DNA from 4 places in the Azoarcus sp. DN11 genome. Region 1 is predicted to be linked to each of the others. Evidence: riboswitches for the same ligand, from Rfam matches in the RefSeq annotation. Region 1 holds a riboswitch; each other region holds the start of a gene.
What was found. A riboswitch is a leader RNA that binds a small molecule or an ion and turns the genes downstream of it on or off. The one in region 1 is predicted to bind cobalamin.

Region 1 (7,091 bases):
AGCGAAGGGACGGTGCTCGGCGCGGTGACGATGGAGCTGTCGCTCACCGAACTCAAGGAAAAGGCGCTCACGACGGTGACGTGGATCATGTTCACGATGGCCGTGTTCGCGGTGCTGTCGATCTTCCTCGCGCGCAAGCTGATCCTGCCCGTGGGCTCGACGGCCCAAGCGGTGGAGCGCGCCGTGCAGCGCGCGCTGAAAGGCGATTTCAAGGGGCGCGTGGAAAAGCGCACCGACGACGAGATCGGCCAGATCGCGAGCGAGACCAACAACCTGCTCAACTTCCTCGACGACGGCCTCGCGCGCATCAGCCAGCGCGTCGTGCAGCTCACCGGGCGCACCCTGCGGCAGGACGACAACCAGCTCGAGGTCGCGATCGACATGGTCAACGGTCTGGCCGACGCCTCGAGCTTCAAGCAGGCGATCGAGGAGGACGAGACCAAGAGCGAGATCTTCGGCCGCTTCGGCCGCGTGCTGACCGACCATTTCGGTGTGCGCGAGTTCTCGATCTACGAGACGTCCGGTCCCAAGCAGCTCGATCCCTTCATGGTCGACGGCAGCCAGGGCAGTGCGTGCCACTGGTGCGATCAGCAGATCCTCGTGCGCAGCGACATGTGCCGGGCCAAGCGCTCCGGCCACCCCGTCGATGGCCTGACGCAATCGGGTATCTGCTACGCCTTCAAGCAGCCCGATGACGCCGCGGAGTCGCGGCGCCACTACTGCGTGCCCATCATGCAGTCCGGATCGGTCGGCAGCATCATCCAGATCGTCGTGCCGGAGGCCGAGGCGGCGCGCTTCCATGCGCAAGTGCCCTACGTGAATGTCTATGTCCGCGAGATGGCGCCGGTGCTCGAGGCCAAGCGCCTGACCGAGACGCTGCGCGAATCCTCGCTGCGCGACGCGATGACCGGCCTGAACAACCGCCGTTTCCTCGAGGAATACGTCGACACGCTGGTCGCGACGACGCGGCGGCGCAAGACCGATCTGGCGATCCTGGTCCTGGATATCGACTATTTCAAGATGGTGAACGACACCCACGGCCATGATGCCGGCGATATCGTCCTCAAGTCGCTCGCCGCCATGCTGAGGAGTTCGGTGCGGGCGTCGGACATGGTCATCCGCTTCGGCGGTGAGGAGTTCCTCATCGTGCTGCAGGAAACCGAAGCCGCCAACGCGATCCGCGTCGCGGAGAACATTCGTGCAGCCGTCGGGGACCTGAAGGTCCAGGTCGGGGGCGCGGTGCTGCAGAAGACGATCTCGATCGGCCTCGCGATGTTCCCCGAGGACAGCGAAACCTTCTGGCAGGCCGTGAAGTTCGCCGACGTCGCGCTGTACCGTGCGAAAGAGGACGGTCGCAACCGTGTCGTGCGTTTCAGCCCGGAAATGTGGGAAGGGCACGCCGGCTCATACTGAGCAGGCCGGGATTGCTGACGAACGCGGCGCCTCTCCCGGCGTCGCGGTCCGGCATGCAGGTGGCGAGGGGCTGCAGGCGCCCTTCCGCGACAGGAGCAGGCGCCGTGCACGCCGCGCCGCGGAGGACTGCGCGGCGCGGGGGCGGACCGGCCTTAGCGGACGACCTGAGTGAGTTCGCCCGACTTGTAGCGCGCGGCGATCTTCTCCAGCGCCACCGGCTTGATGCGGCTCGCCTGGCCAGCGCAGCCGAAGGCCTCGAAGCGCGCCTTGCACACCCGCTTGGCGGCTTCGCGGGCGGGCTTGAGGAATTCGCGCGGATCGAACTTCGACGGGTTCTCGAACAGGAACTTGCGGATCGCGCCGGTCATCGCGAGGCGGATGTCGGTGTCGATGTTGATCTTGCGCACGCCGAACTTGATCGCGGTCTGGATCTCCTCGACCGGCACGCCGTAGGTCTCCTTCATGTCGCCGCCGTACTGGCGGATGATTTCGAGGAGCTCCTGCGGCACGCTCGACGAGCCGTGCATCACCAGGTGGGTGTTCGGCAGGCGCGCATGGATCGCCTTCACGCGCTCGATCGCGAGGATGTCGCCGGTCGGCTTGCGCGTGAACTTGTAGGCGCCGTGGCTCGTGCCGATGGCGATCGCGAGCGCGTCGCAGTCGGTCTGCTTGACGAAATCGGCAGCCTGATCCGGGTCGGTCAGCAGCATCGAGTGGTCGAGCGTGCCTTCGGCGCCGACGCCATCCTCCTCGCCGGCCTGGCCGGTCTCGAGCGAGCCGAGGCAGCCCAGTTCGGCCTCGACGGTGACGCCGATCGCGTGCGAGAACTTCACCACCTCGCGGCTCACGGCGACGTTGTATTCATACGAGGACGGAGTCTTGCCGTCTTCCATCAGCGAGCCATCCATCATCACGCTGGAGAAACCCGAGCGGATTGCGCCCATGCAGATCGCGGGCGACTGGCCGTGGTCCTGGTGCATCACGACGGGAATCTGCGGATAGGCTTCGACGGCGGCGTCGATCAGATGGCGCAGAAAGGCTTCGCCGGCGTATTTGCGGGCGCCGGCCGAGGCTTGCATGATCACGGGGCTGTCCGCTTCGGCCGCGGCTTCCATGATCGCCTGGACCTGCTCGAGGTTGTTGACGTTGAACGCCGGCAAGCCGTAGCCGTTTTCGGCGGCGTGATCGAGCAGCTGGCGCATGGAAACGAGGGGCATTGTCCTTCTCCGGTATCAAGTGCAGGCACGCCAGGCGTGCCGGGTTGCGAATTGGCTCGCATTTTAGCGTTTGTTGGGCGGCGGTGGGTCCGGCGAAGGAAACGGGTTGCAACGACCCGCCGCCGCGCCTCGTGCTCAGAACGGCAGCAGACCCCGGGCCGCGAGCGCCTGGGCCGCTCGCAGTTCATCGCGCAGCGCTCCGGCGTCGGCAGCGTCGCCGCCCCAGCCGTCGAAATGCACCAGTTCGTCGAGCGGCAGGCGCTGGCGCCAGCCCGCCGTCTGCAACTCGGGCTGATCGAGGAAGTGGCTGACATGGCCGATGCACAGGTAGGCGACAGGCATGACGCGTTCGGGCAGCGACAGGATCTCGCGGATCGCCGACTGACGGAAGATGCTCACCCAGCCGACGCCCAGCCCCTCGGCGCGGGCGGCGAGCCACAGGTTCTGCACCGCGCACACCGAGCTGTAGAGGTCCATCGCCTTGATGTGTGTGCGCCCGATCACGACCGGGCCGGCGCGGTCGCGGTCGCAGGTGATGCACAGGTTGATCGGCGCCTCGAGGATGCCCTGCAGGCGCAGGCCGGAATAGACTTCGCGCTGCTTGCCCTCGAACATCTGCGCGGCTTCGGCGTTGGCCGTTGTGAAGGCGTCGTGCACGCGCTGTTTGACGGCCTGGTCGCGCACCAGGACGAAGCTCCACGGCTGCATGAAGCCGACCGATGGTGCGAAGTGTGCAGCGGTGAGGATGCGCGCGAGCATGTCGTCGGCGACCGGATCGGGCAGGAACTGGCCGCGCACGTCGCGCCGCGCGAGGATGTTGCGATACACGGCGGCGCGCTCGGCGTCGTCGAAGTGGTGGTGGGCCTGGTGGCCGGGAGCGGCGGTCTTCATCGATTCCCCTTGTGAAGAGCAATGGACGGCGAACGGACCAGTTCGCCGCTGATCTGCCTCCCGGCCGGTCTTCTGACTCGGGTTCGTCCCGTGCCGCGCCTTCCCGACCCGGAGGGCCAGTGGCATCTTGCGGCGGCGGTCCCCCTCACAGCGTTGGGCACGTCGCGGAATCGGCTCCCCCGGAGGGTGCCTCACCGCATTCCCGATTCTCCCGCGGATCGCGGGCACCGGGAGGCATGGTGTAGAGCGCGTGAGTCTAGCAGACTGCGGGCCGCGCGCCGACTTATTGCTCGGTCAGGTGCGGTGCCGGGTGTTCGCCCACGCGTACGATCTTGAGCGTGTTCGTGCCACCCGAGGCGCCGATCGGTTCGCCGATCGTCAGCACGATGAGATCGCCGCGTTCGACGACGCCCTGATCGAGCAGGATCTGTTCCGCTTCCCACAGCAGCAGGTCGCGATCCTGGTGCGTCTGCGACATCAGCAGCGGAAAGACCTCGCGGTACAGCGTCATCTGGTTGCGCGACTCCGCTTCCGGCGTCAGCGCGTAGATCGGCACGCCGCTGTTGAGGCGGCTCATCCACAGCGCCGTCGAGCCGGTCTGGGTGAGGGACGCGATCGCCTTCACCTTCAGGTGCCAGGCGGTCCAGATCGCGGCCATCGCGATCGATTGGTCGATGCGCGTGAACACGCGGTCGAGCACCTCGCGGTCGAGCGTGACCTCCGCGGACTTCTCGGCCTCGAGGCACACGCGGCTCATCGCCTCGACGACCTCGACCGGATAGTTGCCCGACGCGGTCTCGGCCGACAGCATCACGGCATCGGTGCCGTCGAGCACGGCATTGGCGACGTCCGACACCTCGGCGCGCGTGGGCACCGGGCTGCCGATCATCGATTCCATCATCTGCGTTGCGGTGATCGTGAGCTTGTTACAGTCGCGCGCGGCGCGGATCATCTTCTTCTGCAGCGCCGGCACCGCCGCGTCGCCGACCTCGACCGCGAGGTCGCCGCGCGCGACCATGATGCCGTCGGAGGCGTCGAGGATCTCGTCGAGGTTGGCGACCGCCTCGGTGCGCTCGATCTTCGCGATCAGCAAGGCGTCGCTGCCGGCGGCGCGCAGGAGCTGCCGTGCCATGTACATGTCGGCCGCGCTCTTGGGAAAGGAGACGGCGACGAAGTCGACGCCGATGAGGGCAGCGGTCTTGATGTCGTCCATGTCCTTGGCGGTCAGCGCGGGCGCGGTCAGGCCGCCGCCCTGGCGGTTGATGCCCTTGTTGTTCGACAGCTCGCCGCCGACCCGCACCGTCGTGTGGATCTCGGGGCCGGCGACGCGATTGACGACGAGCTTCAGGCGGCCGTCGTCGAGCAGGAGGACGTCGCCCGGCCTGACGTCCTTCGGCAGGTTCTTGTAATCGAGGCCGACGCGGGTCGCATCGCCCAGTTCGCAGCGTGCGTCGAGGATGAATTCCGCATCCTTGTGCAGGTGGACGCGGTCGCCGGCGAACTTGCCGACGCGAATCTTGGGGCCTTGCAGGTCGGCAAGGATGCCCACCGACCGGCCGGCGCGTTCCGCAGCCTCGCGGACCGCCGCCGCGCGCGCGACGTGATCCTCCGCCTTTCCGTGCGAGAAATTCATGCGCACGACATCGATCCCGGCATGCACCATGCGTTCCAGGATTTGCGGATCGGTCGAGGCGGGGCCCAGGGTGGCGACGATCTTCGTGTGGCGCGGCATGTTGTCTCCGTGTCGATATGCGTCCGAGAACCCGATTCTACCCGTGTGCGCCGTCTGCCGCCGCCCGCGCGGGTTTGCGCGCCTCTCGACAGATGATGTCGCTTCCTATAATTTTGCCTGCATCAATTCAATCACGGACTCGCGAACGCCATGAAACTCGTCCCCGTCGCTTCGTTGTGCACGCTCGTCATGTTGACGCAGCCGGTTCTTGCGGCCGATCCGGCTCCTGCGAACCCGCTCGGCGGACTCGTGTTGCGCGCCGATGAGAATCGCAGCGCGAACCTGCTCGACAAGGCGGTGGCGCGCTTCCGCAAGGTCGGCGATGCGGCGTTCGACGAATTCAACCGCGCGTCGCAGTTCCGGGACCGCGAGCTTTACGTGTACGCGCTCGCCACGGATGGCACCCTGCTCGCAAGCGGCGGCTCCTCGGCGGCGCTGGTCGGGCGCAATGTCGCGACCATGCGGGATGCCGCCGGCAAGCCCTTCTTCCGCGAGATGCTCGACATCGCGGCGAAAAGCGGCGAGGGGCGCGTGGAATATCGCTGGCTGAATCGTGAAGACAATCGCGAGGAGCCGAAGGTGACGCTGTTCCGCAAGGTCGGCGAGCGCATCATCGCGGTCGGCTATTACGTGCCGCGTGCCACCCCGGCGCAGGCGAAGGATCTGCTGGAGCGCGCCGTCGCGGCAGTGAAGGAGAAGGGGACGCAGACCGCGCTCGCCGCCTTCAACGCACTCGACGGCGGTTTCGTGCAGGACGACCTCTACGTGTTCGCGATCGATCTCGAGTCGCAGCGTTTCCTCGCGCACGGCGCAATCCCGAAGCTGGTCGGCAGCGAGGGCCGCACGGTGCGGGATCCCAAGGGCAAGGCGATCGTCGCCGACATGGTGAACATCGCCAGCCGCAAGGGGGAGGGCGAACTCGACTACGCCTGGCGCAACCCGGTCACCGACAAGCTGGAGACCAAGCATTCATTCATCCGACGCGTCGACGGCATGCTGGTCGGTGTCGGCTATTACACTCGCTGACGTGCCCGGTTGACCTCCGACAATATCCCGCGGGGGCCGATCCGCGAGAATGCAGCGCCGACGGACTCCGTGCCGTCTGACGAAACGTTCACTCTCCGAAGGATGAAGCGCCGATGATCGACGACGTTACCCGCTCCCTGCTCGACAGCCTGCCGCGCGGCGGCCGCTACGACCTTTCGGTCGCGCACGATCCCGCGAGCGACCTGCACGCGCTGACCATCGTGATCGACGGCGAGACGTTCCAGCCGGGAATCGGATACGAGAGCAGCGACGATTTCGAGTTCGACCGTGATCAGATCGCAGCGTATCTCGTCACGCGCAAGCAGAAGTGCGGTGGCTGCGGGAGCTGCAGCTGCGGTTGAGCGTCCGCTCGGATCCTTCCAGCAAATGAAAACGGCCACCGCGGGGTGGCCGTTTTCATGGTGGCCCGGTGTTGCCGGGCCTGCTGCGAGGGTTTCTTCAGTCGTTGAAGCGCTTTTCCAGCGCCGCGATCGCCGGCAGGGTCTTGCCTTCGAGGAACTCGAGGAAGGCACCGCCGCCGGTCGAGATGTAGCCGACATCCTGGGCGATGTGGAACTTCGCGATCGCTGCCAGCGTGTCGCCGCCACCGGCGATGCAGAAGGCGTCGGAATGGGCGATCGCCGAGGCCATCATCTTCGTGCCGCCGGCGAACTGGTTGTGCTCGAACACGCCGACCGGGCCGTTCCAGACGATGGTGCCGGCGTGGGCGATGATCTCGGCGAGCTTCGCCGAAGTCTTCGGGCCGACGTCGAGGATGCGGTCGTGCGCGCCGACTTCGTCGACCGGGATGC
Region 2 (7,091 bases), 1.4 Mb from region 1:
AAGCTGACCTTCAGTCGAGCCCCGGGTACCAGGTAGCTGCCCTGCGTCTTGGATTCGGTGACGTATTGCAGGAGGAAGGAAAGTGCCATGTGCTCGGTCATGCGCAGGTTGTAGAACCCTTCCATGACTTTTTCTTTGGCGCCTTCGCCCAGCTTGGTTTGCGCGTAGCCCACACCCCACATGTCGAGGGGGTTGAAGGCATAGGGAGCCTGGAAGGCCACGCCGCCGCTGTAGAACTTCATCGTGTCGGGGCCGGTGGGGAGACTGCCGACATAGCCGCTGCCATAGCGCCCGAACAGCGAGACTGCGGCAGTCAGTTTCTGGTCCGCGCTCAGGCCATAGCCGGTGCGGTTGGTGCCGCTGCTGTTGTCGCTCCTTGCCCACGCCCGGTAATGGCCTTCCTGCAGCATGAACGGCCGGGCGATATATTCCACCTCTGCCAGAGAATAGAGGGAGGTCGATAGGCTGGTTGCACGGTCATTACTCTGCTGGACGCCCAGCTTGAAATTCAGGTCGCCCTTGGGATCGTAGACGGCGGCCAATCCAAAGCCGTTGGATGTGAGGCCGAGGACCGGGTTGTTGACCAGGGCGCCGTTGATGAAACGTTCCGTTTCATCATTGGCAATGGCATTTCGGTCAAAAATGCTCGTCAAATCCAGGCGGCCGACGGTGAGGCCCAGTTTTTGATCGAACATCCCGGTTCTGATCCACGCTTCGCGCACATTCAACTGGTTGTTGCTGAGGCGGGCAGTCTGGTTGTTAACCAAGTTGAGAGCCGACGGGATTTCCTGGTCCGGGGAGGCGCCGCCGATTCCAACCAGATCTGCAAAAAACTCGGTATTCAGCGCCGCCGATTTGGCCCGGAAGGTCACGTCTGCGGCGGTAACCCCGTAGGCGTGATTTCTCGCTTGAGTCGGCCCCAGACCAGCCTGGGCTGATGATCCCTTCGTCTGATACGCCATTTGCGCCGTGGTGACACTGCTAACCCCCAATTCGACGCCGCTCTTCTTGTCGGCGGCCAAGGCGTCCTCGATCTCTTCACGAATCGTCTGGCGGCGATAGACCCGTTCGCGCCGATAGGTCATCGCCGGCACGGCACCTTCCGCGGGGTGGTCATATTCGTTGCCGTTGGCATCGACGTAGACCTGGACCTGCTTGACCGTGGTTTTGGGCTCGGACATCACCGCGCTGGTTTCCACATTGCTGAGCCGCGACTCCATCTCCTCCAAGCGCAGCGCCACCACGGAGGCGTTGGCCGCAGGCGTTTCAGCCTTTGGAAGGGCCTGGGCCAACAGTGCCTGTTGGGCCAGCATTTGTTGCTGCATTTCGAGCAACCGCTTTTCGAGCGTCTCGATGCGCTGCACCAGCGCCTTGCGCCCTGGATCGGCTTTGCCGGGCCTTGCCGGCTCTTCGGCAGCGTTGGCGTGGAAATTGAGTGCCGAAAGAAGCGCAACCGCGATCGCGGTGCGTTTGAGATGGTGGTGCATGGATCCCCCTTGTTCCGGCGAGCGTCCCCGCAGCCGGTCATTGTCGAACGTAAAGCGGAGCAGGGGAAAACAGGGGCAGTTGCACTGGCCGCCGCATCCCCGCAGCGCTTTTGCTGATTGTCGGCGGCAGGTCTCCTGGCTCTCGGGTCATCGCGCTTCGCAAGCCTTCCCGGAACATGTCCAGTGGCATACAGGGGCGAAGCGCTCGCCGATTACAGTTGCGGGGGCAGCTCCGGCATTCGGACGCTCGGTCCGGCACCGGATTCCCTTTTAATCCCCGGGAGGGGAACCATCAACGACGTCAGTCTATGACTTTCTGCATATCCTCGTCAAGTGTTTTAACTATATATAGTGCATTTAGCTAAATGTTGCACTACCAATAGTGGTATGTACATTTCTCCGAGCTCCAGCTCCCAAGAACCGGGCCATAACCCAACTGAATCTGCCTCGTCGAATTGCCGCAACAGGCATGTGGCGGCTCTTACCCTCGTCCCTTGCGGAACTCCGCCGGCGTCTGCTGCATCAGGCGACGGAACATCGCGATGAAGGCCGAGGCGCTGGCGTAGCCGAGTTCGAGGGCGACGGCTTCGACGGTGCGCCCGGCGGCGAGGAGCGGCATGGCCTTGAGGATGCGCAGGCGCTGGCGCCATTCCGAGAGGGGCATGCCGAGATCGCGCTGGGCGCGGCGCAACAGCGTGCGTTCGGTGGTGTTGGCGAGCCGCGCAAGCTCGGCCATCGTGCGGTTGTCGTCGGGGTGGGTGTCGAGGAACCGGAGCACGGCACCGAGCGACGGATCGGACGAGGAGGGGAGGTAGCTGCCGGCGCAGGGGGCGTGTGCGAGCTGGTCGACGAGCACCTGCAGGAGGCGGGTGTTTTCGGCGTCGCGAAGCGTGTCGGGCGCCTGCAGGCGCAGGTGGTCGAGGAGCGCGACGATGAGCGGGCTGACGGCGAGCGCGCAGGGATTGCGGGGCAGGCGATCGCACAGCGGCGCGGCGACGTACAGCGAGCAGTATCCCGCCTCGTTGCGGTTGAGGCCGACATGGGCGACGCCGGGCGGCAGCCACACGCCGTACTGGGGCGGGGCGAGGAAGTGTTCGCGTTCGACCTGGATTTCCATCACGCCCCTGAACGAATAGACGAATTCGCCGCCGGCGTGCTTGTGCATCGGGAAGAGGGTGTTCGCCGGCAGGGCCGTGGCACGGAAGTGGATCGGCGCGGGCAGGTGCTCGCCCTGCGGTTCCATGCGCTGCATGTTGCGGAAGTGCTTCATGTCTGTGCGAGGGTCTGTGCGTGGTGGCGCGGGATTGGCGGATCGTTGCTAGCGATTGGCGGATTCTGACTATATCAGTTGATACCGCCATCTTCACACTTCAGCCATCACCCGATTCGCTGGAGATCTCCGATGGACCCCCGCCTCGCCCTCGATACGCGCGCCGCCGGCCTGATGACCTTGCTGTGCCTCGTGTGGGGCCTGCAGCAGGTGGTGCTGAAGGCGGTGGCCAATGACATCGCCCCCGTGTTGCAGATCGGCCTTCGATCCGGCATCGCGGCGGTGCTCGTCGGGGGCATCCTGTTCTGGCGGCGCGAGCGGCTGGCCTGGGACACCTGGCGGCCGGGGATGGTTGCGGGCCTGCTGTTCGCCCTCGAATACCTGTTCGTCGGCCAGGCGCTGCTCCTGACGAGCGCCGGCCACACGGTCGTGCTGCTCTATACCTCGCCGATCTTCGCGGCGCTGGGCCTGCACTGGAAAGTGCCCACCGAGCGGCTGTCGCGGCTGCAATGGCTGGGCATTGCGCTCGCTTTCGGCGGCGTCGCCGTGACCTTCCTCGGGAAGGGCGATGCCGAGGCCGCCGTGCGTCCGCTGTCGCTCTGGGGCGACCTGCTCGCGCTGCTCGGCGGACTCGCGATGGGCGCGACGACGGTGACAATCCGCATGTCGCGCCTGTCGACCGCGCCTGCGGCGCAGACGCTGCTGTACCAGCTGATTGGCGCCGCGGTGTTGTTGCTCGCGGGCGCATTCGCCACCGACCAGAACGCGTTCGTCGCCACGCCGCGCGCCGTCGCGAGCCTCGCGTTCCAGTCGCTCATCGTGTCGTTCGCGAGCTTTCTCGCGTGGTTCTGGCTGCTGCGCACCTACCTCGCGTCGCGCCTGGGGGTGTTCTCGTTCCTGACCCCGGTGTTCGGGGTCGCGCTCGGGGCAGTGCTGCTCGGCGAGACGCTCGAACCGCGATTCGTCGCGGGGACCGCGCTGGTGCTGCTGGGCATACTGGTCGTCAGCGCCCACGCGCGGATCGGCGGCGCACTCGCGATGATGCGGGGAGCGGCCCGAACGGCCCTGCGCTGAGGGCCGGTTCGTCACGCCGTGGCTCACACTGCGGTTGGGGCGAGCAGGAGCTCCCTGAGCCGCGCGATGCCGGTGCGCTCCAGCAGGTGGATGGGATAGGCCGCCTCTGCGGCGAATGCCGGAAAGCGCCGGTCGACGATGCCTTCGGCCGCGAGCATGCCCCAGTCGTCTGGCGCCGGCGTCGTCACCGCGATCGGGCAGGATTTGACGAGGATCGCGCGCTCGGCGTTGAGCCGGTTGGCGAGCCACAGCGCGAGGCTGTCGGCGGTGACGTCCCAGTTCGTCAGCTCGTCGGCCTCGCGGCGCAGGAGCTGCAGCGGCATCCACAGTGCGACGCGCCCGCTATGGACAGTGCGCTCGAGCTCGCGCTCGTCGGCCGCGAGCACGAGGCCGGGGCACAAGCCCTGCAGCATGAACGCGAACTGGCCCATCGCGAGGACCGCCATGTTGTGCGCGACGACGTCGTCGAGATGCCATTCGGCCTGCGCGAGCCGCGCGCTGTCCGCGTACGGGCCGCCGCCGGGGACGATGACGACCCGTCCGCCGCCGAGGTCGTGCAGGTGTTCGAGCCAGTCGACAAGCAGGGGATCCTTGGCCAGGCTGCCGCCGATCTTGATTACCCACATGATGAACTCCGGTCGAGGAGGAGGGCGACGGCGACGCTCGGCGCGCAGGTGTCCGCCCACCGATGGACGGAGTCGGTGGCGGCGGCGTTGAGGCCGGCGACGGAATGGAAGGCAACGAAGGGGTGGTGGCCGTGGCGTGCGAGCTCGCGCGCGAGGAACAGGCCGCAACCCGCACCGACGAGCGGCGCGTCCGGCGGCAGCCCCGCCTGTGCCGCCACGCGCACGAGATTGGCGGTGATCTGGACGAGCATCGCGGCGCGCCAGCGCTCGGCGAGCGCTACCCAGGCCGCGGCGTCGGCGTCGCGCGCGTCCATTCCGATCATGCGCGCGATGCGGCGGCAGCTCGCCGCCTGGCTCTTGTCGCCGCCGTCAGCGGCGGAATGCTGGTCGTGCTCGGGGTCGAGCTCGCCGGTGAGGCGGAACACGTCGGCGGTGGTGGCAAAGAACTCGTTCATGACGTTGTAGCGTTCGCCGCCGAACGTCATCCGGCGCGCCAGTGCGCACAGCGGGGTGCGCACGACCCCGACATAGACGAGTTCGCCGCTCGCGAGCCGCTCGGCGTCGCCGCGACCGTGCGGGGCCGGGGCGCCGTCGCGGATCGGGATCAGGTCGGTCGTCGTGCTGCCGATATCGACGAGCAGGGCGTCGGGGTGGCGGGCGGCGACCTGGAACGCGGTCGCGAGCCAGTTGGCCGAGGCGACGTCGCGCCAGCGTGCCGGCCCGTCCTCGGCGCTCGCCCAGTCGGCCCGGCCGGCGAAGAAGCGGGTCGCGTCGCCGAGGCGCTCGGCAAGCCGTCGGACGAGCGCGGCTACGCCGGCCTCGCGGTCGGGAAAGAGGTCGGTCATCTCGGCGGTCATCGTCACGGCGTGGCGCGCCCGTCCGAAGCCGGGCCAGCGCTCGATCGCGGCGTCGATGGCCGCGTCGAGGTGCGTAAGTCCCTGCCACAGCGGGGCCGCCCACTGCGCCACGTCGCGCACGCAGCCGTCGACGACCAGGCTCGCCTTGACGTGGGCGCCGCCGATGTCCCAGCCGACCACGGCCGGGCGGTCGCTCTGCGAGTCAGTGCGGGCCATGCGCGACCTCCGCGGCGTCGGAGTCGAGGATCTCGCGGGCGAGGTTGCGGTCGAGCGCCGCGGACAAGCCGACGTAGGCGCAGGTCACCCGCGGGTTGATCTCGATCACGACCGGTCTTGCGGTTGCGGCCGCATCGTCGGACAGCGACGATGCGGGCCAGACGACGTCGACGCCGACGTAACCGGCGAGGCCCGGCAAGGCCGCGGCGATCTGCTGCGCGAGCGCGGCGAGGCGCCTGCCGGCGGCTCCGTCGATCGCCGCGATGCCGATGTCGACCCCGTGATAGACGACGGCGCCACCCGGCGATGACGCGATGCGCTGACGATTGACGGCGAGGAGTTCCGCCCGACCCGCGCGGCACAGCAGCGACAGGCTCAGCGGAATGCCCTCGATCCAGGCTTCGAGGGTGCTCGCGGCGCCGCGGTCGAACCGCGCCACCAGGTCGTCGCGTGCCGCCGCGAAGTGCGCATGGCGTTGCGCGTCGACGCTCCCCGCGCCGTCGTCGGGCTTGACGATCCAGCCGGCGACGCTTGCAGGTTCGGGCTCGCCCGGCTGCCACGCAGGCGGCACGTCGATCCCGCTCGCGGCAAGGCAGCGCCGCGTCGCCGATTTCGATGCGGCCACGCGGATCGCGGGTGTCGTGCAGCCGACCCAGCGCTCGGCGCCCACGCAGTCGGAAAGCTGCGCGAGCAGGTCGTCGCTCTCGGGGGCGACGACCCACACGCGGTCGTAGGCGGGGATTTCGCCGGCGAGGAAATCGGCGGCGGCCAGCCCGCCGTCACCGCCGTCGACGCAGCGAATGCCGGCGAGCGCGGCGGGCAGGGGCGCATGCCGGCTCACGACGCACGTGAGCTCGACGCTGTCGACCCGCTGCAGATCGGCGGCCAGCGCGTCGCGCATCGCCAGCCCCTGCGCGAGCAGCCCGGGGTCGGGCGGTTCGCCGCCGGGAGACGCGAGGCCTCCGCCGCTGATACATTCGTAGACCAGCACTCTCTTTCTTCGCTCACTCATGCAAGTCGTCCCCGTCATCGATCTGCTCGCCGGCGAGGTAGTGCGCGCCGTCCGCGGCGAGCGCAGCACCTACCGTCCGATCCGTTCCGCACTCTGCTCCGGCAGCGAGCCGCTGGCGGTGGCCCGCGCACTGCTCGACTGCACCGGATCCAGCATCCTCTACATCGCCGATCTCGACGCGCTGACCGGCGGCGTGCCGCAGGCCGGTGTCCTCTCCGCCTTGCTCGCCGCGCTGCCCGCCACCACGCTCTGGCTCGACGGTGGCTTCCGCGACGGGGCGGCGTTTGCCGCGCTCGTCCGGCAGCTCGGTGCCGATGGCGACCGCGTCGCGCCGGTGTTCGCGAGCGAATCGCTCGCCTCCCCGCAGGCCGCCCGCGAGGCCTTCGTGCACCACCCCGGCGCGATCCTTTCACTCGACCGGCGCGGCGACCAGGTCCTCGATCCGGCCGGCTGCTGGGCCGACGCTTCGCTCTGGCCTGCCCGCGTCATCGTCATGACGCTCGAACGCGTCGGTGCTTTCGCCGGGCCCGAGCTCGAACTTGTCGCGGC
Region 3 (7,091 bases), 1.8 Mb from region 1:
CGGCCGCAGCCTTCCCCTAACGACCGCTGACGACCCGTTTTCCCGGTCGCACGTCCCCCGCCCGCCTCGATTGGTGCCGCTCGCAACGCAGCGGCAGGCCGTCGCTGGAGCATCCCACTTGATCAATTCCGAAGCATCCTTCGCCAGTCTCGGACTGGCCGAACCTCTTTTGCGCGCCATTTCCGAGTCCGGCTACACGCGGCCGACGCCGATCCAGGCACAGGCGATTCCGCTGGTGCTGGCCGGCGGCGACCTGCTCGCCGCGGCCCAGACCGGCACCGGCAAGACCGCCGGCTTCACGCTGCCGCTGCTGCACCGCCTGTCGACGACGCCCGCGGCGGCGAAACCCGGCCGCCCGCGCTGCCTGATCCTCACCCCGACGCGCGAGCTCGCGGCGCAGGTCGAGGAATCGGTGCAGACCTACGGCAAGCACCTGCCGCTGACCTCGATGGTCATGTTCGGCGGCGTGAACATCAATCCGCAGATCGCAGCACTGAAGAAGCGCGTCGACATCCTCGTCGCGACGCCGGGGCGCCTGCTCGACCACGCCGGGCAGAAAACGATCGACCTGTCGGGCGTCGAGATCCTCGTCCTCGACGAAGCCGACCGCATGCTCGACATGGGTTTCATCCGCGACATCCGCAAGGTGCTCGCGCTGCTGCCGAAACAGCGCCAGAACCTGTTGTTCTCGGCGACCTTCTCGGACGAGATCCGTTCGCTCGCCAACGGCCTGCTCAACAATCCGGGCTGCGTCGAAGTCGCGCGCCGCAACACGACCACCGAGCTCGTCGAGCAGTCGGTGTATCTGGTGCCGCAGAAGCAGAAGCGCGACCTGCTGGTGCATCTGGTGAAGGAGCACGACTGGCACCAGGTGCTGGTGTTCACGCGCACCAAGCACGGGGCGAACCGGCTCGCCGAATACCTCGGCAAGCACGGCATCCCGGCCGCCGCGATCCATGGCAACAAGAGCCAATCGGCGCGCACCAAGGCGCTGTCGCAGTTCAAGGACAACTCGCTGCCGGTGCTCGTCGCGACCGACATCGCGGCGCGCGGCCTGGATATCGACCAGTTGCCGCAGGTCGTGAACTTCGAGCTGCCGAACGTGCCGGAAGACTACGTGCACCGCATCGGCCGCACCGGCCGCGCGGGCGCGACCGGCAAGGCGATCTCCCTGGTCGACAGCGAGGAGAAGCCCTACCTGGCGTCGATCGAGCGCCTCATCAAGCGCACCATTGATCGCACCCCCGTGCCGGCCTTCGTGACGCACGCCCCCGACCCGGGCGACAACGACCGCCCGCCACGCGACCCGCGCCAGTCCGGCCGCCGTAACGACGGCCGCGCACCGCGCCAGCCGCAGTCGGAACGCCCGGCGCCCCGTGCGCAAAGCCATGCGCCGAACCGCCAACCGGTACGGCAGGGCGAAGCGGCCGGAGCGGGGAACCGTCCAGCGCGCCCCGAAGGGCAGAACGGCCGCAATCCGCGCGCCGGCGAGCCGAACGCGAAGCGCCCGCAGGACGCCGGCGCAAACCGCGCCCCGCGATCGGCGGAAGCACCGCGTCAGCCCGCGCAGCGTCCGGAGGCGGGCCGTCGTCCCGCGCCGCGCGCGGCGCTCTTCAACGCCAAACCGGGCAGCCGCGGCGACTGAGCATCACCCGCGGCCGGCGCGGCTCAGCCGCGCCGCACCCCGACGAGCTTCTGGTAAAGACCACCGAAACAGGTGGTCTTTTTCCATGTAAAGGCCTCGCCCAGCGGCGATAGCGTGGTGATGTCGGTGTCGAGCAGCGAGGGCGCGAACGGCTCGAGCCAGCGGAACACCTGCGCCATGATGGGCCGCAAGGGGTGCCACGGGCGGGTGCGGTGGTAATCGACGAACACGATCTTGCCGCCCGGACGCACCGCCCCCAACAGGTTGTGCACGATGCACGCACGCTCGATCGGCGGCACTTCATGCAGCAGGAAGAAGCAGCACACGGCGTCGCTGGCTTCGGCGACGACGCAGCCGGGCCGCGCCAGATCGCCCTGGCGTACCTGCGCGTGCGCGAGGCCGTCGAGCTTGCGGCGGGCGTTGGCGACCTGGATCGGCGCGACATCGACGACGTCCAGTGCCCCTCCGGGGCCGACGCGCTCGGCGAGCATGCGCGAGAAGCGGCCATACACGCAGGCCGCCTGCAGCAGCCGCTCCCCCGGCGAGAACTCCTCCACCGCCGCGCGCATCAGGCGCTCGGCGTTACCCCAGAGGATCGCGGAGACCACCAGCGAGCGGTCGAGCCAGGGCAGCGTGCGACGGCTCAGGTAGGCCCAGTGATAGGTGCGCGACAGATACGACGGGACGGCACCGGCGCTGGTGACGGGTGGCGTCATGGCGGAATCGGCGGAAATCTGTGTCATATCCGCCAGCATAACCGTATCCGCATCGCGGCGGAACGCGGCCTGCATACGCCGGGATATTTCGCGGGGCCGGCCGGCAAAACGACCGGCAAATTGACGCAACAGGCTCTTGCATTGCACCTCGAGCTTCGCCTATTCTTCGCGTGTTTCGATCCGGGTTCCCTGCCGTGCAACCGCACGACGGGGTGAAACGGGAAGTCCGGTGACGTCCGGGAGCGCATGCTTCCGACCAGTCCGGCGCAGCCCCCGCTGCTGTAAGCCTGACGGATCCGCCACACGCCACTGAGCCCTGCGCTCGGGAAGGCGGCGGAGTCCGGGAGAAGGCAAGCCAGAAGACCGGCCCGATCGAGTAAGCAGTTTCGTTTGCCCCGGGGTGTGGGCGTGTCACTGGATTCCGATCGCGGCTGTCGCGGGCTTTTCCCCCTCTGCCGCAAGCATCGATCAGATTCAGCTTCCTTCCGCTTCCCGGTGCGTTGTTTCCATCACACGCGCGTCGTGAATGCGCGTCGGGGAGTCGTCATGCAATCCGATCACAAGCCCGGCACCGTGTGGTTCGTCGGCGCCGGCCCGGGCGATCCGGACCTGATCACCGTGAAAGGTCGTCGCCTGCTCGAACAGGCGGGCGGGATCCTGTTCGCGGGCTCGCTCGTCGACCAGGCTGCGACACTCCATGCGCCCGAAGGCTGCGCGATCCGCGACTCGAAGGACATGACGCTCGAGCAGATGGGCGCGTGGCTGATCGACGCCGCGTCGCGCTGCGAGACGGTCGTACGTCTGCAGACCGGCGACCCCGGACTCTACGGCGCGCTGGTCGAGATGACGCGGCTCCTTGATGCGGCCGGCGTGCCGTGGAAGGTCGTGCCGGGGGTGTCCTCCGCGCTCGCCTCGGCCGCCGCGGCGGGCGAGACGCTGACGCTGCCGGAAGTCACGCAGACCGTGATCCTCACGCGCGTCGCCGGCCGCACGCCGATGCCCGCCGGCGAGGAACTCGATGCGCTCGCGGCGCACCGCACGACGCTGTGCATCTTCCTGTCGATCACGCTGCTGCACGAGGTGCAGGACGCGCTGCGCCGCGCCGGCTGGCCGGAGGACGCGCCGATCCTGGTCGTGCAGAAGGCGAGCTGGCCGGGCGAGGAGAAGATCGTCCGCGGCACGCTCGCCGACATCAAGAAGAAGTGCCAGGCCGAGAAGATCGCCTCGCAGGCGATGATCATCGCGAGCCCGGCGCTGGGCGCGCGTGACTGGCCCGAGATTGCCCGTTCCAAACTCTACGACCCGAGCTTCAGCCACCGCTTCCGCCGGGCCTCCGTCACGGAGAACGCATGATGCACGACACCACCATCCTGCTGGTCGGCCACGGCTCGCGCAACCGCGCGGGCAACGACGAGATCGAGCACTTTGCCGCCGAGTGGCGCGCGCGCCGCCCGGAGTGGCGCATCGAGGCCTGCTTCATCGAGTACGCCGACGTGCTGCTCGACACCGGGCTGGATCGCGCCGCGGCGGGAGCGAAGCGCGTGATCGTGATCCCCTTCATCCTGAATGCCGCGGGCCACGTGAAGATGGAGATCCCGGCCGCGATCGGGCATGCGCGCGAGCGCCATCCGGGGGTTGCCTTCGGGTGCACGCGCCACCTCGGCATGGGGCGCGAGATTTTCGACGTGCTGATGGGCCGGCTCGACGGGCTGATGCACGCGCTGCACGTGCCCGATCCCTGCACGACCGGCGTGATCCTGCTCGGCCGCGGATCGTCTGATGCCGGTGCGAACGGCGAGCTCGCGAAGATGGCGCGCTGGGTGTTCGAGGCCACCGACCACGAGCTCGTCGACCTCGCCTTCACCGGCGTGACCTGGCCGCGGCTGGAGACCGCCGTGCAGCGCCAGGTGCGCCTGGGCATGACGCAGATCGCGGTCGTGCCGGTGTATCTCTTCACGGGCGTGCTGATCGAGCGCATCGACGCGCAGCTCGCGCGCCTGCGTGCGCAGTATCCGCAGATCGCGTTCGCGCTGGGCACGCATTTCGGTTTGGATAAAGGGATCTTCGAGCTGGTCGAAGCGCGCGTCGCCGGCGCCGCAAGCGACGAAGAATCGCTGCTCGAATGCGACGGCTGCAAGTATCGCCTCGCTGCCGAGGCCGAGCACCTGCACGACCATAGCCATACCGCCGGTCATCACGACCATGCCGGGCACGACCACCCTCATCACCACGATGGCGGCCATGACCACCACGGTCATGACCACGGCCACGCCTGCTCCCACAATCACGCGCCGCACGCCGGCTGCGCTCACCACGCTCACGCCTAAACCATGAACAGCAACGTCGTCACCGAACAGCTCACCGCCGCCGGACGCGCGATCGAGCACGATTCCTTTGCGATCATCGACGCCGAGGTCGGCAGCCACGAGTACCGGCCGGAGCAATGGCCGGTCGTGCGCCGCATGATCCACGCGAACGCGGACTTCGAATTCAACGGCCTCACGGACTTCCACGCGGATGCGGTCGCGGCGGGTCTGGAAGCGATCCTCGCGGGCGGCACGCGCGTCGTCGCGGACGTCGAGATGATCTGCGTCGGGCTGTCGGCCTCGCGCCTCGCGCACTTCGGCATCACGACCCATCAGTTCATTTCGGACGAGGACGTGATCGAGCAGGCGAAGGTCGAGGAGACCACGCGTGCCGTGCAGGCGATGCGCAAGGCCCATCGCCAGGGACTGCTCGACGGCGCGATCGTCGGCATCGGCAACGCGCCGACGGCGCTGATCGAGGTCGTGCGTCTGATCCGCGAGGAAGGGGCGCGGCCGGCGCTCGTGATCGGCATGCCGGTCGGCTTCGTGTCGGCGGCGGAGTCGAAGGACCTGATGGCGGAAGTCGCCGATGTGCCGTGGATCGTGATCCGCGGGCGCAAGGGCGGCTCGACGCTGGTCGTCGCGGCGATCCATGCGCTGCTGGGCCTGGCGGAAGCGCGCCAGCGCGAGCAGCAGGCGTCGGCGGCGTAAACGAACATACGGAGTCGAACGATGGCAGCGGGTCACGCCGTGCCGGAGAAAGTGCGCAAGGGCGACGCGAAGCGCGAGCGCGGCAACCGCTCGGGCTTCACGACCGGCGCGAACTCGGCCGCCGCGGCGACCGCGGCGACCCTCGGCCTTGTGCACGGCGCAGTGCCGGCCGAGATCGAGTGCGTGCTGCCGAACACGACACACGTGACGTTCCGCATCACCGACGGGCGCGTCGAAGGCGATTGCGCCCACGCGGTGAGCATCAAGGACGCGGGCGACGACCCGGACGCGACCGACAAGGCGCACCTGACCGTCGACGTGCGCCGCATCCGCGCCGGCGGCGGTGAGGTGATCCTGAAGGGCGGGCCGGGCGTGGGCGTCGTCACGAAACCGGGGCTCGGGCTCGAAGTCGGCGGTCCGGCGATCAACCCGGTACCGCGCAAGAACATCTGCGAGAACGTCGCGCGCGCCGGCGCCGCGATCCTCGCCGCGGGCGACAGCCTGGAAGTGACGATCTCCGTGCCGGGCGGCGAGGAGATGGCGAAGAAGACGCTCAATGCGCGCCTCGGCATCCTCGGCGGCATCAGCATCCTCGGCACGACCGGCATCGTGCGCCCGTTCTCCACGGCCGCGTGGCGGGCGAGTGTGGTGCAGGCGATCGAAGTCGCCGCCGCCCAGGGGCAGACCACGGTGGTGCTGACCACTGGCGGGCGTACCGAGAAAGGCGCGATGCGCGTGTTCCCCGAACTCGACGAAGCCTGTTTCGTCGAGTTCGGGGACTTCGTCAAGGCCTCCTTCACCACCGCGGTCAAACTGGGCATGCGCCACATCGTGCTCGGCGCGATGGTCGGCAAGCTGACCAAGATCGCGCAGGGCCTGTCGGTGACGCACGCGTGGCGCGCGGAAATCGACCGCGCGCTGATCGCTGATGCTGCAATCGAAGCCGGCGCGCCACCCGATGTCGTCGAGCAGATCCGCTCCGCCGAGACCGCGCGCTTCGCTGCCGAAAGCCTCGCCGAACTGGGGCTCACCGTGCCCTTCCACCGCGCCCTCGCGCTGCGTGCGATCCGTTCCTTGCGCGAACGCTATCCCGGCCCGTACCGCCTGACTGTGCTCGCGTTCAACTTCGAAGGCACACCCATCGTCACCGTGGAGGAATCCGAATGTCCGCCCCCCGCTGCCTGATCCTGGGCATTCTCGACGACGGCTGGGAGGGGCTTTCGGCCGCCGGCCGCGCCCGCCTCGCCGCGAGCCGCATCGTGATCGGCGCGCGCCGCACGCTGGATCTCGTTGCGCCGCATCTCGGTGCCGACGTCGAACTGCGCGACATGGACGGCGCGCTCGGCAAGACGCCCGAATGGGTGCGCGCCGCGCTCGCCGACCGTCTGCCGGTGACCCTGCTCGCGACCGGCGACCCGCTGTGCCACGGCATCGCACGCTTCCTCGTCGACAAGCTCGGGGCGGAGAAGATCGAGGTGCAGCCGGCGCCGTCGACTGTCGCGCTCGCCTGTGCGCGGCTGAACAAGACCTGGCAGGACGCGGCGATCCGCTCCTGCCACGGTGCCGACGCCGGCGAATGGTTCGACGGTGCGACGCCCGGACACGGCCTCTACGGCATCGTCCGGGCGGTCGCCGAACACGCGCGTGTCGCGTCCTTCACGAGCCCGGCAAACAGCCCGGACCGCGTCGCGCGGGCGCTCCTCGCGGCGGGCT
Region 4 (7,091 bases), 1.2 Mb from region 1:
GGAAGCGCGCACGCGCATCCTGCCGGTGGTGATCCTGACCTCGTCCAGGGAAGAGGGCGACCTGCTCGAAGGCTACGGGTGTGGCGCAAACAGCTACATCCGCAAACCGGTCGATTTCGTCGCATTCATGGAGGCCGTGCGCCAGCTGGGTGTGTACTGGCTCGATCTCAACGAACCGCCGCCCGTGCAAGGATAGCCATCATGGCCGGCCAGCCGCTCAAGGTGCTGATCGTCGAGGACGTCGAGGACGACGCGCTGCTCATCGTGCGCGAACTGCGTCGCGGCGGCTACGATCCGCTGCCGACGCGCGTCGAAACCGCGCCGGCGATGCAGGCCGCCCTCGGTGGCGGCGGCACCTTCGATCTCGTCATCTCGGACTATACGCTGCCGCACTTCTCCGGCCCCTCGGCGCTGGAGCTGTTCAACCGCTGCGGCTGCGATCTGCCGTTCATCATGGTCTCGGGCACCATCGGCGAGGAAACCGCGGTGCGCCTGCTCAAGGCCGGTGCCCACGACTTCATCCTCAAGAGCAATTTCGCGCGGTTGGTGCCGGCGGTGGAACGCGAACTGCGCGAAGTCGCGGTACGCCGCGCGCGCCGCCTCGCCGAGGCACGCCTGCGCGAGAGCGAGGAGCGCTACGCGCTCGCTGCGCAGGGCGCCAACGACGGCCTGTGGGACTGGGACCTGCGGTCCGGGTGTGTGTACTACTCGCCGCGCTGGAAAAGCATGCTCGGTTACGCCGGGGACGAAATCGGTGACGGAATCGAAGAATGGATCTCACGCGTGCATGAAGAGGACCGGCCGGGCGTGGAGGCCCGGCTGCAGGCGCACCTTTCGGGCGCCACGGCGCATTTCGAAAGCGAGCACCGCATGCGCAACCAGCGCAACGAGCTGCTCTGGATGCTCACGCGCGGTCTTGCCGTGCGCGACGAGGCTGGGCAGCCGTACCGCATCGCCGGTTCGCAGACCGATATCACCGAACGCAAGCTCGCCGAGGAGAGGCTGCGCTTCCAGGCCCTGCACGACGCACTGACCGGCCTGCCCAACCGCACCCTGTTCATGGAACGGCTGCACTGTGCGCTCGCCGGCGCTGGCGGATGCCACTTTGCCGTGATGCTGGTCGACCTCGACCGCTACAAGATCATCACCGACAGCTTCGGTCACAACGTCGGCGATGCGCTGGTGCTTGCGGTGGCGCGCGCGCTCAAGGCGCGGATCGGCCCACGCGACACGGTCGCCCGCCTCGGCGGCGACGAGTTCGCGCTGCTCGTCGAGGGGATGTCCAGCACCGATGCGGCTGCTGCCTTCGCGCGGGATTTCCAGGCTTCGCTCGCGCGGCAGCTGTCGATCGACGGCCACGAGGTGTTCACCTCGGCGAGCATCGGCATCGTCATGGGGCCGGGCGATTACGCCATGCCGGAGGAAATGTTGCGCGACGCCGATACCGCCAACCAGCGCGCCAAGGCGCAGGGCAAGGGGCGCTGCCAGGTGTTCGACACGACGATGCACACCTTCGCGGTCAACCAGTTGGGCCTGGAAACCGACCTGCGCCGGGCACAGGAGCGCGACGAACTGGTGCTCTATTACCAGCCGCTGGTCAATCTCGCCAGCGGCGAAATCGAGAGTTTCGAGGCCCTGCTGCGCTGGCGCCATCCCGTGCGGGGCCTCGTGTCGCCGACCGAATTCATCCCGATCGCCGAAGACACCGGCCTGATCGTACCCATCGGACGCTGGGCGCTGCAGGAAGCCTGTCGCCAGATCAGCGCGTGGCAGGCGCAGTTTCCGCAGCGGCGCCCGCAGGTGAGCGTCAACGTCTCCGCGGTCCAGTTCGCCCAGCCCGACCTCGCCGATGCCGTCCTCCAGTCACTGACCGAGGCCAGGCTGGAGGCCCGTTATCTGAAGCTGGAGATCACCGAGAGCGTCCTCATGGACGGCAGTGACGCTGTCCGTGCGGTGCTCGAACGGCTGCAGGGCGAGCAGATCAAGTTCCTGATGGACGATTTCGGCACTGGCTACTCGAGCCTGTCGTATCTGCACCGCTTCCCGCTGGACATCCTCAAGATCGACGCGTCGTTCGTGCAGAGAATGGACATCGAGGCCCGGCACGACGAAATCGTGCAGGCCATCGTCGCCCTCGCGCGCAGTCTCAACATGGACGTGGTGGCCGAAGGCCTCGAGACGCCGACGACGCTCGCGCGGCTGCGCGAACTGAACGTTGCCTTCGGTCAGGGCTTTCTGTTCTCGCGCCCGCTCGATGCCGAGTCGGCCGGCCGCCTGCTTGCGAGCGGACGAAGATGGAACGGGGCGAAGGCGTCGCACGGGGCGTCGGCAAGGTGATGCTGATGAAATCCGGCCGGCGCACGCCCAGGGCAGCTGCAGATCGGGCTGCGTGACGAAACAGCGGGCTCCGGGGAGGTCCCGGAGCCCGCTGCGCGGCATCACTCCTTGTCGGAAACGCCAGCCGACTCGAAGCTCGCCATCTCGTTGACGAAATTGACGGCCGCCTGCACCAGGGGATAGGCCAGCGCCGCGCCGGTGCCTTCGCCCAGGCGCAAGCCGAGGTCGATGAGCGGGCGGGCGTCGAGCGCGCTCAACTGCGCAAGGTGGCCGGGCTCGGCCGAACGGTGGCAGAACACGCAGTAGTCGGTGATGGCCGGCGCGAGGCGGGCGGCCGTCAGTGCAGCCGATCCGACAATGAAACCGTCGATCAGCAGCACCATCCCGGCCCGGGCTGCCGCCACCATCGCGCCCGCCATCATCGCGATTTCGAAGCCGCCGAATTCGGCGAGCACCGACAGGGGATCGTCCACCTTGCCGGTGCGGGCGAGGGCCTTTTCCAGCAATTGGCGCTTACGCGCAACGCCGGCGTCGTCGAGGCCGGTGCCGCGCCCGATGCAATCGGCCAGCGGCGTTCCGGTCAGGCAGTGGGTAATGAGCGAGGCGGCGGCGGTGTTGCCGATACCCATTTCGCCGAAGCCGACGATGTTGCAACCGTCGACGGCTAGGGTGCGGACGATGCCGGCGCCGCGCTCCATGGCTGTGGCGCACTCGGCCCGGGTCATCGCCGGCTCTTCGAGAAAATTCCTCGTTCCCGGCCCCACCTTGGCATCGATCAGCCCCGGGCGCGGACCGAAATCATGTGCTACGCCGGCATCGACCACGGTCAGCCCAAGGCCGTTCTGACGGGCGAAGACATTGATGCCTGCGCCGCCGGCGAGGAAATTTTCGACCATCTGCCAGGTCACGTCCTGCGGGTAGGCCGACACACCCGCCTTGGCCGCTCCATGGTCGCCCGCGAAGACGATCACGTGAGGGTTCCTCAGCGCGGGTGTGAGGCTCTGCTGCACCAGCCCGATCTTGAGTCCGAGGCCTTCCAGATCACCGAGCGCGCCGAGCGGTTTGGTCTTGCGATCGATCTTGTGCTGCAGGGCAACGGCAAACGCCCGATCCGGGGCTGGCACGGAAAATTCAGAATGCATTCGATTCATCCGGTAATGGAAAAGAAAAAGGGCTTCGCGGCCGCATCCCGACGGAATGCAACCGCGAAGCCCTGTCCACAGGCTCCCTGTACCACGTCACAGCAGGTCTTCTGGCTTTCGGATCAGCCGGATTAGCCGCGCCTTCCCGCCGGGTCTGTTTCCCCTGGGCAGTGGCATGTGCGGCATCCGTCCCCGATTACAGCGGCGGGCCCGCCACGGATTTGCACCGTGTTCCGTTTTGCTGTGACGGAACAAATTATCCCGATTGCCGACACGTCATGCAATCGCCTGCGCGCAGACCGATTCTGCGCCGGCCGACCATGTCGGGGCCGGCCGTCATTCAGGTGTTCGAGTCGGGGAAGGATTCCTTGCGCCGGCGCATGTAGGCCTGCAGGGCCTCGTCGACCGCGGGGTCGAGCTCGGGCGCCTCGTACTCGGCGAGCATCCTCTTCCAGCGCGCGTTGGCGCGCTGGGCCATGTCGAGGCGGCCCTCGGCGTCCCATTGCTCGAAGCTGTTGTTGTCCGCGATGGGCGAGCGGTAGAAGGCGTTTTCGAAGTTCGCCTGGGTGTGGGCGCAGCCGAGGAAGTGCTTGCCGGGGCCGACATCGCGGATCGCGTCCATCGCCTGGCCGTTCTCGGACAAGTCCACGCCGCCCATCAGGATCTGCATCATGCCGGCCTGGTCGGCGTCCATGATGAACTTCTCGTAACCCATCGCGAGTCCGCCTTCGAGCCAGCCCGCGGTATGCAACGCAAAGTTCACGCCCGCCAGCGCGGTCGGCAGCAGGGTGTTGGCGCTTTCGCTCGCGGCCTGCGCATCGGGAACTTTGGCGGCCGTCAGCGAACCGCCGGAACGGAAGGGAACGCCGAGGCGGCGGGCGAGGTGGGCCATCACGTACAGCACCAGTGCGGGCTCGGGGGTGCCGAACGTGGGTGCACCGGACTGCATCGACATGGAACTCGCGAAGCTGCCGAACACCACCGGCGCACCGGGATTGACGAGCTGGACGAAGGCCATGCCGGCCATCGCCTCGGCGAGCGTCTGCGCCGCCGTGCCGGCGACGGTCACCGGCGACATCGCGCCGGCGAGGATGAACGGGGTGACGATGCAGGCCTGGTTGTTGCGCGCATAGACCTTCGCCGCGCCCAGCATCGTGTCGTCGAAGGTCATCGGCGAGTTGGCGTTGATCAGGTTGATCACGGCGGTGCGCGGCTTGCCGGTCTCGGGGTCGATCCACCGGTCGCCAAGCAGGATTTTCGCCATTTCGACGGTGTCCTGCGCGCGGTCCGGATGCGTCACCGAGCCCATGAAGCACTTGTCCGAGTACTTCATGTGGCTATAGACCATGTCGAAGTGCCGCTTGTTGACCGGCAGGTCGACCGGTTCGCAGATCGTGCCGCCCGAGTGGTGGAGGCTCGCCGACAGGTAGGCGAGCTTGACGAAGTTGCGGAAGTCCTCGATGGTGCCGTAGCGGCGGCCGTCGTCGAGGTTGTGGGTGAAGGGGCAGCCGTAGGCGGGGGCGAAGACCGTGTTGGCGCCGCCGATGCGCACGCTGCGCTCGGGGTTGCGGGCGACCTGCGTGAACTCGCGCGGCGCATGCTCCTGGATCAGCTTGCGGCACATGCCGCGCGGCATGCGCACCCGCTCGCCCTGCACGTCGGCCCCGGCATCGCGCCAGATCTGCAGCGCCTCCGGGTCGTCACGGAAGTCGATGCCGATCTCCTCGAGAATCGTGTCGGCGTTGTGCTCGATGATCGAGAGCCCTTCTTCGTTGAGCACTTCGTAGAAGGGAACCTTGCGGGTGATGTACGGCACACTCGTGCCTTGCCCGCGTGACCGCGCCGCCCGGCGTGCCTCGCTTCCGCTGCGACCGCCGCGCCGGCGGGTTTCGGTGGTAATCATTGTCTCGCTCTCCATGGTGTGGTTCCGGACACATCGTCGTCATGAGTATGCGGAGGGAGATGGGGGCCGACATGACACGATGCGACCCGGGATTAGCGAATTGCGCCATGCCCGCTCCGGTAGGGCAGGGCAGATGTTTTTCGATCGCGCGTTGAAAACAGAAAAAGCGATTGCCGCAACCGCGACAATCGCTTTCGATTCGAATCGGCTTGCCCCGCCTTTCGGCGGCGCGCTCAGAAGTAGTAACCGATGCTGGCGTTGAAGCGCCTTCCCGATGCGTTGGACGAGCGGCCGGCGGCCAGTGCGTCGCCAAAGACTGGCGAGAGGTAAGGCTGGTTCTTGCCGTAGGCAAAGTCGAGCATGATCCACCAGCCGCCGCTGCCGAATTCGACGCCCGTCACGTTCTGCGTGCTGCGCTGAAAGCCGGCCGCGGATTTCCTCAGCTGGCTCCAGTCGTTATAAACGCGGAAGTTGCTGAACGGCCCGATCGAGCCGGGAATCTTGTAGCTGAGGCTGACGATATCGATATTGCCTTTTGCCGCCAGACGATTCGTAAAGCCGTACGAGCCGATGATGACGCAATCGTTGTTGCATGCCGTCCACCAGTTGCCATTCGCCGAGCCGTTTCCGGAGAAGTTGTTGCGATAGCGGATGGTCTCGAGCTTCACCCCGAAATTGCCGAATTCGCCCGCGTAATGAATCGTCTGGGCATTGCGTCGGCCGGCCGACAGGGTGGGGTTGGTCGTGTCGAGCTCGCCATTGAGTGCGGAAACACCGACTTCCGACTTGCCGCCACCGAGCTCGAACTCGTAGGCAAGGCGGCCGACAAAGGTGTTCCGTTCTTTTCTTCCGTAAGACTTCATCAGGTGGTTGCTGAAACGGAGCGAGTCATACCCGTCGAGCACCCGTGTATTGTCGGTGGCACCGAGCAGATGGCCACCGTCGGACGGAAAGAAAGCCAGCATCGTGCTCAGGCCGCCGTCCTTGCGCAAGTACTTCAGACCGAACGCGAAGGTGTCCTCATAGCCGGCGTAATAGGCCATTGATTCGAAGAAATTATGCGAGGCATACCGCAAACTTCCGAAGGGCACCAGATCCTCGCCGACGTGAAGTTCGCTCTTGTCAGAGAATCGCAGGCCGGCCCACAGGTATTCGTTCATCAGCAGGCTGGCGCCTTCGTTGGCACCGGTCTGGCGGGTCGAGTAATGGTAGTAGCGCTCCCGGCCGGACGAGATGAAGCGCCCGTCGTCATACGTGTAGCCAAGGCGGACCGTGTCGAATTCGAGCGTCCCCTTGCGGTCCGGATTCCAGCTGAGGTGCTCGGCCCGGATCCGCACGGCTCCGTCGAACTTGAGGGGAGAGTCCGCAGCCTGTGCCAGTGCCCCCGGGGCCGACAGGGAGAGACAGGTGGCGACGACCATAAGCGGCGCGGACGATGAACGCTTCAAAGACTTCATTGATCTTCCTCCTTGGTTGAATCTCGTTGTTGTGTAGTTTTCTAAATGCTCGGGCCACGTGCTCTGAATCGAATCGCCGTCCCCTTATCGCCGTGAATCTCTTCCCGTTTTGCGACGGACGACGCCATCGGGATCCCCTGAATCGAAAATGCGCGCCCGACCCGATTGGCACGCAAGAAAATGCAAGGGCAATTCGCACCCGCGGGGATCGACATCGCGGTGCCGGCAGATGAAACAGGAGTGCCGGTTCGG

Region 2: it holds a riboswitch for cobalamin, as region 1 does, so the genes downstream of both, CDA09_RS11430 (hypothetical protein) here and bluB (5,6-dimethylbenzimidazole synthase) in region 1, are expected to answer to the same signal.
Region 3: it holds a riboswitch for cobalamin, as region 1 does, so the genes downstream of both, cobM (precorrin-4 C(11)-methyltransferase) here and bluB (5,6-dimethylbenzimidazole synthase) in region 1, are expected to answer to the same signal.
Region 4: it holds a riboswitch for cobalamin, as region 1 does, so the genes downstream of both, cobT (nicotinate-nucleotide--dimethylbenzimidazole phosphoribosyltransferase) here and bluB (5,6-dimethylbenzimidazole synthase) in region 1, are expected to answer to the same signal.

The regions. Positions count from the first base shown of each region.
Region 1 covers NZ_CP021731.1:1,142,070-1,149,160, forward strand. The annotation lists gene CDA09_RS05130 (diguanylate cyclase) at 1-1,413, shown strand, start outside; gene fba (class II fructose-bisphosphate aldolase) at 1,566-2,630, opposite strand; gene bluB (5,6-dimethylbenzimidazole synthase) at 2,766-3,521, opposite strand; cobalamin riboswitch at 3,567-3,768, opposite strand; gene pyk (pyruvate kinase) at 3,805-5,253, opposite strand; gene CDA09_RS05150 (cache domain-containing protein) at 5,404-6,279, shown strand; gene CDA09_RS05155 (hypothetical protein) at 6,393-6,641, shown strand; gene CDA09_RS05160 (phosphoglycerate kinase) at 6,739-7,091, opposite strand, start outside.
Region 2 covers NZ_CP021731.1:2,501,956-2,509,046, forward strand. The annotation lists gene CDA09_RS11430 (hypothetical protein) at 1-1,487, opposite strand, end outside; cobalamin riboswitch at 1,596-1,796, opposite strand; gene CDA09_RS11435 (AraC family transcriptional regulator) at 1,969-2,757, opposite strand; gene CDA09_RS11440 (DMT family transporter) at 2,890-3,831, shown strand; gene CDA09_RS11445 (amino acid kinase family protein) at 3,855-4,457, opposite strand; gene CDA09_RS11450 (hydantoinase/oxoprolinase family protein) at 4,448-5,530, opposite strand; gene CDA09_RS11455 (ATP-grasp domain-containing protein) at 5,517-6,521, opposite strand; gene CDA09_RS11460 (HisA/HisF-related TIM barrel protein) at 6,541-7,091, shown strand, end outside.
Region 3 covers NZ_CP021731.1:4,325,327-4,332,417, forward strand. The annotation lists gene CDA09_RS20105 (DEAD/DEAH box helicase) at 122-1,645, shown strand; gene rquA (rhodoquinone biosynthesis methyltransferase RquA) at 1,669-2,361, opposite strand; cobalamin riboswitch at 2,527-2,747, shown strand; gene cobM (precorrin-4 C(11)-methyltransferase) at 2,908-3,714, shown strand; gene CDA09_RS20120 (sirohydrochlorin chelatase) at 3,714-4,688, shown strand; gene CDA09_RS20125 (precorrin-8X methylmutase) at 4,692-5,378, shown strand; gene CDA09_RS20130 (cobalt-precorrin-5B (C(1))-methyltransferase) at 5,400-6,563, shown strand; gene cbiE (precorrin-6y C5,15-methyltransferase (decarboxylating) subunit CbiE) at 6,542-7,091, shown strand, end outside.
Region 4 covers NZ_CP021731.1:2,372,696-2,379,786, forward strand. The annotation lists gene CDA09_RS10860 (response regulator) at 1-196, shown strand, start outside; gene CDA09_RS10865 (two-component system response regulator) at 202-2,337, shown strand; gene cobT (nicotinate-nucleotide--dimethylbenzimidazole phosphoribosyltransferase) at 2,439-3,479, opposite strand; cobalamin riboswitch at 3,563-3,740, opposite strand; gene CDA09_RS10875 (trimethylamine methyltransferase family protein) at 3,820-5,382, opposite strand; gene CDA09_RS10880 (hypothetical protein) at 5,616-6,839, opposite strand.